Nitratireductor mangrovi: one gene and its partner. The protein of the gene in region 1 binds, or shares a complex with, the protein of each later gene. Links are inferred from orthologs where the notes say so. Each region holds a gene or a part of one and is shown on either strand. Other genes may lie near its edges.

Region 1 (6,158 bases):
CCTTGCGGCTGGCGCAGGTCGCCGAGGTGCACGCGGTCGAGAGCGATGGAGCAGCATTGGCGGCGCTCGACCGTGCCTTTCGCTTTGGCGCCGGGCTGAAGAAGGTCACCGCCGAGCGGCGCGACCTTTTCCGCCGTCCCCTGACCGCCAAGGAACTCGATCGTTTCGGTGGCCTGGTCTTCGATCCGCCACGCGCCGGAGCGGAAGCACAGGCGCGCCAGATCGCGTCGAGCAACGTGCCTTTGGTCGCCGCGGTGTCCTGCAACCCCGCCACGCTGGCGCGCGACCTGCGCATCCTCGTCGGCGGCGGCTATGTGTTGAAGAAGGTGACGCCGTTCGACCAGTTCCTGTGGTCGCCGCATGTCGAGGCCGTGGCGCTTCTGGAGAAGCCCCGCCGTCGGCGCTGATCGTTCCCGAGACAGATCGTGGCCGTCCACCGGCTGCAGTGCGGGCGGCGCCTGCCTGGCGGCGACATGTGATCTTGCCATGTTGAACATTTGACTGTACCATCTATCCAATTAAAGGGTCCATCCTATGTCGCCGCGCCGGTATCGCATGAAGAAGAGGAGCGAAGCCGTCGCCGACACGCGCCTGCGGATCGTCCAGGCGGCCATGCAACTCCATGGCGAGAAGGGAATTCTCGCGACCAGCTGGAAGGACATCGCGCAGGAGGCGGATGTGGCGCTGGGAACGGTCTACAAGCATTTCCCGACCCTGGCCGAGCTTGTGCCGGCATGCGGGGAGCTGCTGATGCAGCGAATCCGGCCGCCTTCGGCGGAAGACGCAGATCATCTGATCGGCGATGCGACGCTTGTTTCCGACAGGCTTCGCCGCGTCGCGACGGCGCTGTTCGCCTTCTACGAGCGCGGTGGCCGTCATCTGGAGAGTGACCTGCGCGAACGCGAATTGCCGGCGATCCGTGAATGGGAAGATTATCTGCGCGGCGTGGTCGCGCACCTCGTTGGAACGGCACTGCGTCCGGCCGCCCCTACGGTCGTTCAGGCGCGAATCGTGAGCGCGCTGTTCGATTTTCCGTCGTTCAAGGCGATGAACGAGCGTGGCCTTGATGCGAGCGAGGCGGCTGACGCGCTGGTGGCGATGGTGGTTTGCTGGCTGGAGCAGGCGAAAGAGTCGCCCGGCAGCTAGCCGGCTTTTGTTGCTGTCAGGAAAGGAAACGTTGATGACCGCGGCTATCGAGACTTCGCAACTGTCGGAGAACGCTTCGCGGGTGTTTGCGCGTGGCAAGGATGAAGGAACGGCCCGCTGGTGGATGGGTTCGCTGGCGCTGATCAAGGCGACGAGTGCGGAGACGGGCGGGCTGTACACGCTTGTCGAAGTGCGCGAGGACGAAAGCGAGACGCCACTACACGTTCACCATCGAGAGGACGAGACTTTCTGGGTTCTGGAGGGCGAGGTCGAGTTCGAGGTTGGGGGCACCATCACGCATGCGGGTCCGGGCACGATGCTGTTCGGCCCGCGCGGCGTGCCTCATCGCTATGCGATCAGGCGCGGGCCAGCCCGACTGCTGTTCCTGTTCACGCCCGGCGGTTTCGAAGGCCTCCTGATGGAGACCAGCGAACCGGCCGGAGAGTTCAGGCTGCCGCTTGAGGGCGAGGCGATGCCCGACTTCGAGACACTGCCGGCCACGGTCCGCAAATACGGATGCGAGCTGCTCGCCTGAAGCTGGTTGGAAGCCTCGGCCGCCGTTGAGGTTCGTCAGCCGCGGCCCAACACCCGCTCCACGAAGGCCGGCACGATCTCGCTCGCCTTGCCGTGCTGCGTCTCCGCAAACCTGTAGGAGCCCTCCGTCGCCTCGAGGTTGAGTTCGACCGTATGGGCACCCGCCATACGCGCCTCCTCGTTGAAGCCGGCGGCGGGGTAGACGGTGCCGCTGGTGCCGATGGCGACGAACAGATCACAGTTGCCCAGCGCCTCGTAGATGCGCTCCATGTGATAGGGCATTTCGCCGAACCACACGACATCCGGGCGCATGAAGCCGGGCGAGTTGCAGGACGGGCAGGCGAGTTCGACCGACAGGTCGCCGTTCCATTCCTGCCGGTTGCCGCAATTGGCGCACAGCGCCCGCGCAAGCTCCCCATGCATGTGGATCAGCTTGCGCGATCCGGCGCGCTCGTGCAGATCATCGATATTCTGCGTGACCAGCAGAAAGTCGCCGTCGTAGCGCCTTTCGAGTTCGGCGAGCGCGGCATGCGCTGGGTTGGGCGTCACGCCGGTCATGCCGCGGCGGCGCTGGTTGTAGAAATCGTGCACCTGCGCCGGGTCGCGGGCAAAGCCCTCCGGCGTTGCGACATCGCGATAGTCGATCTTCGACCAGATGCCGTCCTTGTCGCGAAAGGTGTCGACGCCCGATTCGGCGGAGATTCCGGCCCCGGTGAGGATGACGATGGAGGAGGGGGTCATGGTTTGTCTATCAAGATCGCCGGTTGATGGTCATCTAGACGCGTTGTACGCGAAGCGTGGGGGACAAACGGGCCTCCCTGTGAGAAAGCGATAGACAAGTGTTGTCGCGGGCGGCCCGGGTGCGCCTAGGTTTCCGTGCCGCCGACGGTCATGCGGTCCATCCTGAGATGTGGCTGGCCGACGCCGACTGGTACGCCCTGGCCCGCCTTGCCGCACATGCCGATGCCGGTGTCGAGCTTCATGTCGTTGCCGATCATGGAGACCCGGTGCATGGCGTCGGGGCCGTTGCCGATCAGCATCGCGCCCTTGATAGGCCGGGTCACCTTGCCGTCCTCGATACGGTAGGCCTCCGTGCAGGCGAAGACGAACTTGCCCGAGGTAATGTCGACCTGGCCACCGCCGAAGGAGACGGCATAGATGCCGTCCTTCACCGAAGCGATGATTTCGGCCGGTTCCTTGTCGCCGCCGGTCATGAAGGTGTTGGTCATGCGCGGCATCGGCTCGTGCGCGTAGGATTCGCGCCGGCCGTTGCCGGTCGCCGCAACGCCCATCAGACGCGCATTCTGCCGATCCTGCATGTAGCCGACCAGCTTGCCGTCCTCGATGAGAACGTTGCGATTGGTTGGCGTGCCTTCGTCGTCGATGGTGAGCGAACCGCGCCGCTCGGCGATGGTGCCGTCGTCGACGACGGTGACGCCCCTGGCGGCTACCTGCTGGCCCATCAGGCCGGAAAAGGCCGAGGTCTTCTTGCGGTTGAAGTCGCCTTCGAGTCCGTGGCCGACCGCCTCGTGCAGCATCACGCCGGGCCAGCCGGCGCCGAGCACGATGTCGAAGGTGCCGGCGGGGGCTGCCACCGCCTCCAGATTGACCAGCGCCTGCCGCAGCGCCTCACTGGCCGCGTGCTGCCACGAGCCCTCGGCCACGAACTCGCCGAACGACTTGCGCCCGCCCATGCCATGGGAACCGGTCTCCTGGCGGTCGCCGTCGCCGACCACGACGGAGACGTTCATTCGCACCAAGGGCCTGATATCGCGAACGAAATGACCGTCGGCGCGCAAGATCTCGACATTCTGCCATGACGCCGCGAGCGATGCGGTCACCTGGCGTACGCGCGGGTCCTTCGCCCGCAGCCAGGCATCGATTTCCTGCAGCAGCCCGGCCTTTTCGGCGAAGCCCGGTTCCGCGATCGGGTTTTCGTCACCGTAGAGCTTGCGGTTGGTGCCCGCCGGGGCATCGGCAAGCGTGCCGGAGTACCCGGCCTTGACCGCCGAGACGGCGTCGGCCGCGCGCAACAGCGCGCTTTCGGAAAGCTCGCTCGAATGAGCATAGCCGGTCGCCTCGCCGGCCACCGCGCGCAGGCCAAACCCTTGATCCTGATTGAAATTCGCCGTCTTCAGGCGGCCGTTGTCGAAGACAAGCGCCTCGCCTTCGGAATATTCCAGGAAGAGCTCGCCGTCGTCGGCACCGGCGATCGCCTGCGAGACATGCCGGCGGACGGCTTCTTCCGAGATGTCGAATCGTTCGAGAAGGGGGGTGGCCACGACTGATGAACTCCGTCTTCTGGAATCTGCTTTTCCCGCCTATATAGTCGCGCTCGAGCGGACTTGCATGCAAGGCGGACGATTGGCGCGATGCGACTTCTGATCTGGCTTTCGATCGGCGCCGTGGTCGGCCTTGCCTGCGGTTTGCCGTTCGGACGCGACTACGCGCTGATGGGGCTTGGGCTGGGCATCGCCGGCGGCTTCGGCGTGTTCCTCGGGCTGCGCAGGTGAGGAATGGTCGCGAAACCCGCGGCAAAACCTCCGGAAAAATGCGGAAACGTTAGGGAAGTTCGGCGAAACCCGCAGAAAAGCCGGCGAGGTCGACCGGGATGCCGATGCCTTCCTCCGGCGTCTGGAACACGATGAAGGTCGCCGCGGTTCCCGTCTTCAGAGTCTCCAGCAGCGGGTCTTCCAGAATCACCTCGGCGTAACAGCCGTCCTGGAAGCAGCGCACGAAATAGGCGCGGCCGATGTCCTTGCCGTCGACGTTGAGGCCGAGCCCGTTGGGCAAGAGCACGCCGAGGGGAGCGAGGACGCGCAAGATCTCGGCCTTGTTGTCGGCGGTCTTCAGAACCACCACCGAAAGCCCGACCTCGGGACGGTCCTCGGCGACGACATTCTGCATCAACGCGCATTGCTCGCCGGTCGCGCCGGCCGGAATGTCGCAGATGATCGACCATGCGCCATGGGTCGAGCGGACCGAGCCGGCCTGTTGCGCCGACGCGCCGCCGGGCAGGGCGAGAAGAAGTGCCGCCAGGGCGGCCGCGGCGAAGGCGCGTGCAAATATCATCGGCATGTCGGCTCCAGGGCGAATCACCCAAATCTATCCCGCGCAAGGGCCCAAACAAAGCCGCCACGGGCGCGGCAGGCCCGGAATTCGGACGATCTCCGCAGATGCATGCGAAATCGGTCCGAAATGCGACGCCGTCACGCTGTTGCGGCCGACCGCGGTGGCTTTCCGCCCGCCGCTTGCCATTTCGAGGCTTCGCGCAAAAATGCCGCATGGCATCGAAAGGGGGCTTTCTTGCGGACGGCCGGAGAGTATGGTTTTAACGGCCAACTCGCGACCGGGAGTCCTGCCCGGCGATATTTGGCGCGCACAGGCTGACGGCCGCGCATTCCGATCGAGGAGAAGAGAAGCGTGATGAGAAAGCCCCTGGCGATCCTGTCCGGCATTCCGGCGCTGACGGTATCGGCGCCAGCCCTCGCCGCGCAGCCCGAACCCTGGCAGTGGCGCTTCCAGCCGGCGGTCACCTCCATCATGGAGCAGACCACCTGGTTCGAGATCTATACGCTCTGGTTCATCGTCCCGATCACCATCCTGGTGCTGGCGCTGCTCGCCTGGGCGATTTTCCGCTTCCGCGAAAGCGCCAACCCGACGCCGTCGCGCACCAGCCACAACACGCTGATCGAGGTCATCTGGACGGTCGGGCCGGTGGTCATCCTGCTTTTCCTCGCAGTGCCCTCGTTCCAGTTGCTGACCGCCCAGTACACGCCGCCGGAAGACCCCGAGATCACCATCAAGGCGACCGGGGTACAGTGGTACTGGGATTACGAATACCAGACCGAGGAGCCTCTCAACTTTTCCTCGCTGATCCTGCAGGACGACGACCGCGCCGGACTCGGCAAGGAAGACATGGCGGCCTATCCGAGGCTTCTCGCCGTCGACAACGAAGTTGTCGTGCCGGTCGATACGACGGTTCGCGTGCTGGTGACCGCGAGCGACGTCATCCATGCCTTCGCCATGCCGGCCTTCGGGGTGAAGACCGACGCCGTGCCCGGGCGCATCAATGAAATCTGGTTCAAGGCCAAGAAGGAAGGCCTCTATTACGGACAGTGCTCGGAACTGTGCGGCAAGGACCATGCCTTCATGCCGATCGGCATCCGCGTGGTGACGCGGGAACAGTACGATACCTGGCTTGCCGCGGCCCAGTCCGACCTGCCGGGCGCCAACAAGGCGCTGATGGCGGCGGTCGAGGCCGAAACCAGGGTTGCGGACGCCGGCAATTGATGCCGCGCGGTCTGGGGAACAGGGAAACGGAGCTCTAACATGGCTGGCGCTGCAGCTCACGACGCCGAACACGACCACAAGCCCTATGGCTGGACGCGGTGGGTCTATTCGACCAACCACAAGGACATCGGCACGCTCTACCTGATCTTCGCGATCATCGCGGGCATCATCGGCGGCTTCCTGTC
Region 2 (4,630 bases), 2.2 Mb from region 1 along the record:
CTTTCGCCGGCAGCCGGGGACAAGGCTCACCGTGTGCCGGCCGATTCAGGCGCCCCTGCGGCGATGGCCCGCGCCAGCCCGGCCAGGAGCGGGCCGCTGCCGGCGACCAGGGCTCCATGGCGCGGTGACGGACCGGCATAGATCGGACGATCTCCGTTCTCGTCGAGCACTTCGCCGCCGGCCTCGGTCAGGACGAGGTCGACCGCGGCGAGATCCCAGTCATGGGAATTGGGTTTGACGAAGGTCGCGTCGAGCTGGCCCGAGGCGATCAGCGCGATGCGGTAGGCGAGCGATGGTACGTAGGGGGTCCGCTTCAGCGTTGCGCGCAGTGGCTCGGCGACCGCATCGATGAGCGGTTTCGGGCCGCCGACCATCGGCGTCGGGCCGGCCTTGCGCACCGCGATGGCTCGGCCGTTCAAGAACGCGCCCGCGCCTCGCCGAGCCCAGTAGATTTCGTTTTTCGCCGGGCAGTCGAGCACGCCGGCAACGGCCCGGCCGCCTTCCACCACGGCGACGCTGACGCACCAGGTGCTGCGGCCTTCGATGAAGCCGCGCGTGCCGTCGATGGGATCGACGACGAAGGTCCGGTGCGCGCCCCTACGCTCATGGCCGGCGGTCTCTTCCGACAGCCAGCCATAATCCGGCCGGGCGCCGCCGAGCGTCCTGCGCAGGAAGCGATCGACACTGATGTCGGCTTCGCTCACCGGCGAATTGCCGCCTTTCATCCACACATCGGGATCCTTGCGGAAGTAGCGCAGCGCGATGCGGCCGGCCTCGGCCGCGGCGTCTCGAACGAGGTCGAGATCGGACTCGTCGGAAGAAAACGCCTCAGCTCCCGGCAAGCGTCATGCCCTCGATCAGAAGCGTGGGAGCGGCCGTGCCGAAATGGCGGTCGATGTCGTTGGCCGGTATCATGTTGAGGAACATGTCCTTGAGGTTGGCCGCGATCGTCACTTCCGACACCGGGTAGGTGATCTGGCCATTCTCGATCCAGAAGCCCGAGGCGCCGCGGCTGTACTCGCCGGTGACCATGTTGACGCCCTGGCCGAACACCTCTGTGACGTAGAAGCCGGACTTCAGCGCACCGATGAAGTCTTCGGGCGTGGCCTCGCCCGGCTCGATCGCGAAGTTCGTCGAGGACGGGGTGATCGACGATCCCGAACGCACCCCGCGGCCATTGGTCTCCAGTCCGAGTTCGCGCGCCACGGCGGTCGAAAGCAGCCAGTGGCCGAGCACGCCCTTGTCGACCATGACGAGCGGCAGGCCGGCGACACCTTCCCCGTCGAAGGGCCGCGAAGACGGGCCGCGCACGCGCCGCGGCTCGTCCGTCACCGTGACCGCCGCGTTGGCGACCTTCTTGCCCATGCTGTCACGCAGGAAGCTGGTCTTGCGGGCGACCGACGCGCCATTGATCGCGCCGGCGAGATGCCCGGCAATGCCGCGCGCCACGCGCGGGTCGTAGACGACGGTCACCGGACCGCTTTTCGCCTTGCGCGCGCCAAGCCGCCTGACGGTGCGCTCGCCGGCCTTGCGGCCGATCGCCGCCGCATCCTCCAGATCGGCGAAATGCAGCCGCGAGGAAAACTCGTAATCGCGTTCCATCGCCGTGCCCTCGCCGGCGACGACGCTGACGGAACGCGAGAAGCGCGAGGCGACATACTGGCCGACAAAACCGCTGGAGGTCGCAAGCATCAGCCCGCCAAGGCCGGCGCTGGCGCCGGCGCCGCTGGAATTGGTGACGCCTTCGACCGCTAGCGCGGCTTCCTCGGCGGCGAGAGCGTCGGCGCGCAGCCGGTCGGCGCCGATTTCGGTTGCGTCGAAGAGATCGAGGTCGGGGACCTGGCGCGCCAGGAATTCCTCGTCCGCCAGTCCCTGGTGGGGGTCTTCCGGCGACGCCTTGGCCATGGCGACCGCCCGCTCGGCCAGCGCGGCCGCGTCGGCGCCGGCCGTCGCCGAGACGCTGGCGACGCGCTTGCCGACAAACACCCTGAGCGAGATGTTGTCGCTTTCCGAGGCGTCGGTCGATTCGACCTTGCCGAGTCGCACCGAGACGCTGGTCGAGCGGCTGCGCACCACCACCGCGTCGGCCACCTCGGCGCCAGCACGGCGTCCGGCCTCGACAAGCGCGCTCACCGTATCGACGAGCTTTTCGGTATTCATCGGTTCCGACATGCGGTATTCCCGGTTGGAAGGCCTCGCCATGCGGGCAGCGTTGGCAGCGTCGCGGACAGCCCCCATCTATTGCCCCGCGCATGCATGTGCAATGGGCGGACGCCAGGCGGGCCCGCATCAAGGTTCGGTCGACAAGCAGGGGAACGACATGGCTGCCGAGGGCGCGACCTATTTCTCGCAGGCACTGCTGCTGCTCGGCGGCGCCGTCGTCGCGGCGCCGCTGTTCAAGCGCGTCGGCATGGCAACGGTCCTCGGCTACCTGGCCGCGGGCGTGGCGATCGGCCCGGTCGCGGCGCTGATCACCGATGGCGAGGGTCTGCTGCACGTCGCCGAACTGGGGGTCGTGCTCCTCCTGTTCATCATCGGGCTCGAACTGAAGCCGTCGCGGCTCTGGGCGATGCGGCGGGAAATCTTCGGGCTCGGCCTGGCCCAGGTCGTCATCACCGGCATCGTCCTGACCGCGGCCACACTCGCCATGACCGGGCTCGAATGGCAGCCTGCGGTGATCGTCGGCTTTGCGCTGGCGCTGTCGTCGACGGCCTTTGCCATGCAGCTTCTCGAGGAGCGCGGCGACACCAACCGCAATTACGGCCAGACGGCGTTTTCGATCCTGCTGTTCCAGGATTTGGCCATCGTTCCCCTCCTCGCGCTGGTGCCGCTCTTCGCGCCCGGCGGCGGCGAGGGCGAGCGCTCCGGCCTCGAACAGTTCGCAATCGCCGTCGTCGCCATCGTCGCGCTCTTGGCGGCCGGGCGTTACTTGCTCAACCCGCTCTTCCGGATCATCGCCAACACCGGCGCCAAGGAGGCGATGATCGCGGCCGCCCTGTTCGTCGTCCTGGGTGCCGCCGCGCTGATGCAGTTCGCCGGCCTTTCGATGGCGATGGGCGCCTTCATCGCCGGCGTGATGCTCGCCGAATCATCCTACCGGCACGAACTGGAAGCCGACATCGAGCCCTTCCGCGGCATTCTGATCGCCCTTTTCTTCATGGCCGTCGGCCTGTCGCTCGAACTCGACGTCATCGTCGACAACTGGCTGACGATCATCGTTGCCGTGCCGATTCTCATGGTGCTCAAGGCGGTCTGCATCTACGCCCTTTGCCGTCTGTTCGGGTCGCCGCACGCGAGTTCCGTGCGCGTGGCCCTGCTGCTGCCGCAGGGCGGCGAGTTCGGTTTCGTGATCTTTTCGGCCGCCGCCGCGGCGTCGATCTTCTCGCATGACACCTCCTCGCTGCTGATCTCGGTGGTGACGCTGTCGATGGTGCTGACGCCGATCGCGTCCGGCCTCTCGCGTTTCCTCATCCCCGCCGAGGAGGAGGAGACGATGGAGGAGGATTTCCACGGCGCCGGCTCCGATGTCCTGATGATCGGCTTTTCGCGTTTCGGCCAGATCGCCGCGCAGATCCTCCTGTCGGGCGGCCGCGACGTGACCATCATCGACCACTCCGCCAATCGGGTGCGTGCGGTGGAAAAGTTCGGCTTCCGCATCTATTTCGGCGACGGCACCCGCAAGGACGTGCTCGAGGCCGCCGGCATCCGGCGTACCAAGATCGTCGCCGTGTGCACGCGCGAGAAGGAGGCGACCGACAAGATCGTCGAACTGGTGCAGATGGAATATCCGCATGCCCGTCTTTATGTGCGCTCCTACGACCGCACCCATGCGCTGGAGCTGCGCGCCAAGGGCGTCGACTACGAGCTGCGCGAGACCTTCGAATCGGGCCTGCTGTTCGGCCGCCGCACGCTGGAAGCGCTCGGCTTCGACGAAGAGACGGTTGCCGAGATCGGCGAGGACGTGCGCCGCCGCGACGAGGAGCGGCTGGCGATCCAGGCCGTCGAAGGTCTCTATGCCGGCTCCGACAAGCTCAAGACCCGCCCGATGACGCCCGAACCCCTGATCAAGCCCAGCCGCGAATCCCGCCGGCTCGACAAGACCGGAACGACAGATGCGTCGCAAGGCGCCGAGCCCGCGGAATAGCCGGCAATTGCCAGCGGAGAACAGTTCATGACGCCCTTCCACCTCGCCTTTCCGGTGCGCGACCTCGGAGAGACACGGCGCTTCTACGCCGACGTGCTCGGCTGCGAGATCGGGCGCTCGTCGGAAAGCTGGGTCGATTTCTCGCTCTTCGGCCACCAGCTCTCCGCGCATTTGCGGCCGGACACGGGTGATCCGGCGGGCGCCGGCACGGTCGACGGCGTCGCCGTGCCCATCCCGCATTTCGGTGTCGTCTTGGAGATGGCCGATTGGCAGGAACTGGCCGAACGGCTCGAGGCGCGCGACGACATCGCCTGGATCGAGCGGCCGCAAATCCGCTTCCGCGGCCAACCGGGCGAGCAGGCGACGCTGTTCCTGCGCGATCCCTCGGGCAACGCGCTCGAGTTCAAGGGCTTTGCCTCGCTGGAAAAGGTGTTCGCGGCGTAACGCCGCGAGCGGCCATGGCAGCAGCGGACAAGGCCGCAGCGC

What was found. The genes of interacting proteins can lie anywhere in the genome.
Region 2: the proteins of tldD (region 1) and FQ775_RS12255 are in contact, whole or in part, in a solved structure (PDB 5NJ9), measured with the Escherichia coli proteins. The link is inferred for Nitratireductor mangrovi from one-to-one orthologs.

The regions. Positions count from the first base shown.
Region 1 is NZ_CP042301.2:308,790-314,947, forward strand. What follows is about bases 1,740-4,541. They hold tldD (metalloprotease TldD), read right to left. Parts: upstream 3,933-4,541; coding sequence 2,547-3,932; downstream 1,740-2,546. Other genes in these bases: FQ775_RS01475 (NAD-dependent deacylase), read right to left, coding at 1,740-2,421; FQ775_RS01485 (hypothetical protein), read left to right, coding at 4,053-4,193; FQ775_RS01490 (invasion associated locus B family protein), read right to left, coding at 4,243-4,541. Also shown: FQ775_RS01460 (class I SAM-dependent RNA methyltransferase), read left to right, coding at 1-407; FQ775_RS01465 (TetR/AcrR family transcriptional regulator), read left to right, coding at 556-1,146; FQ775_RS01470 (cupin domain-containing protein), read left to right, coding at 1,181-1,681; more of FQ775_RS01475, read right to left, coding at 1,717-1,739; more of FQ775_RS01490, read right to left, coding at 4,542-4,752; coxB (cytochrome c oxidase subunit II), read left to right, coding at 5,107-5,973; ctaD (cytochrome c oxidase subunit I), read left to right, coding at 6,013-6,158. UniProt on the Escherichia coli protein: Metalloprotease involved in CcdA degradation. Suppresses the inhibitory activity of the carbon storage regulator (CsrA).
Region 2 is NZ_CP042301.2:2,489,873-2,494,502, forward strand. The notes cover bases 1-2,952. They hold FQ775_RS12255 (TldD/PmbA family protein), read right to left. Parts: upstream 2,173-2,952; coding sequence 829-2,172; downstream 1-828. Other genes in these bases: FQ775_RS12250 (3'(2'),5'-bisphosphate nucleotidase CysQ), read right to left, coding at 27-842; FQ775_RS12260 (monovalent cation:proton antiporter-2 (CPA2) family protein), read left to right, coding at 2,321-2,952. In the rest of the region: more of FQ775_RS12260, read left to right, coding at 2,953-4,144; FQ775_RS12265 (VOC family protein), read left to right, coding at 4,172-4,588; FQ775_RS12270 (MATE family efflux transporter), read left to right, coding at 4,603-4,630.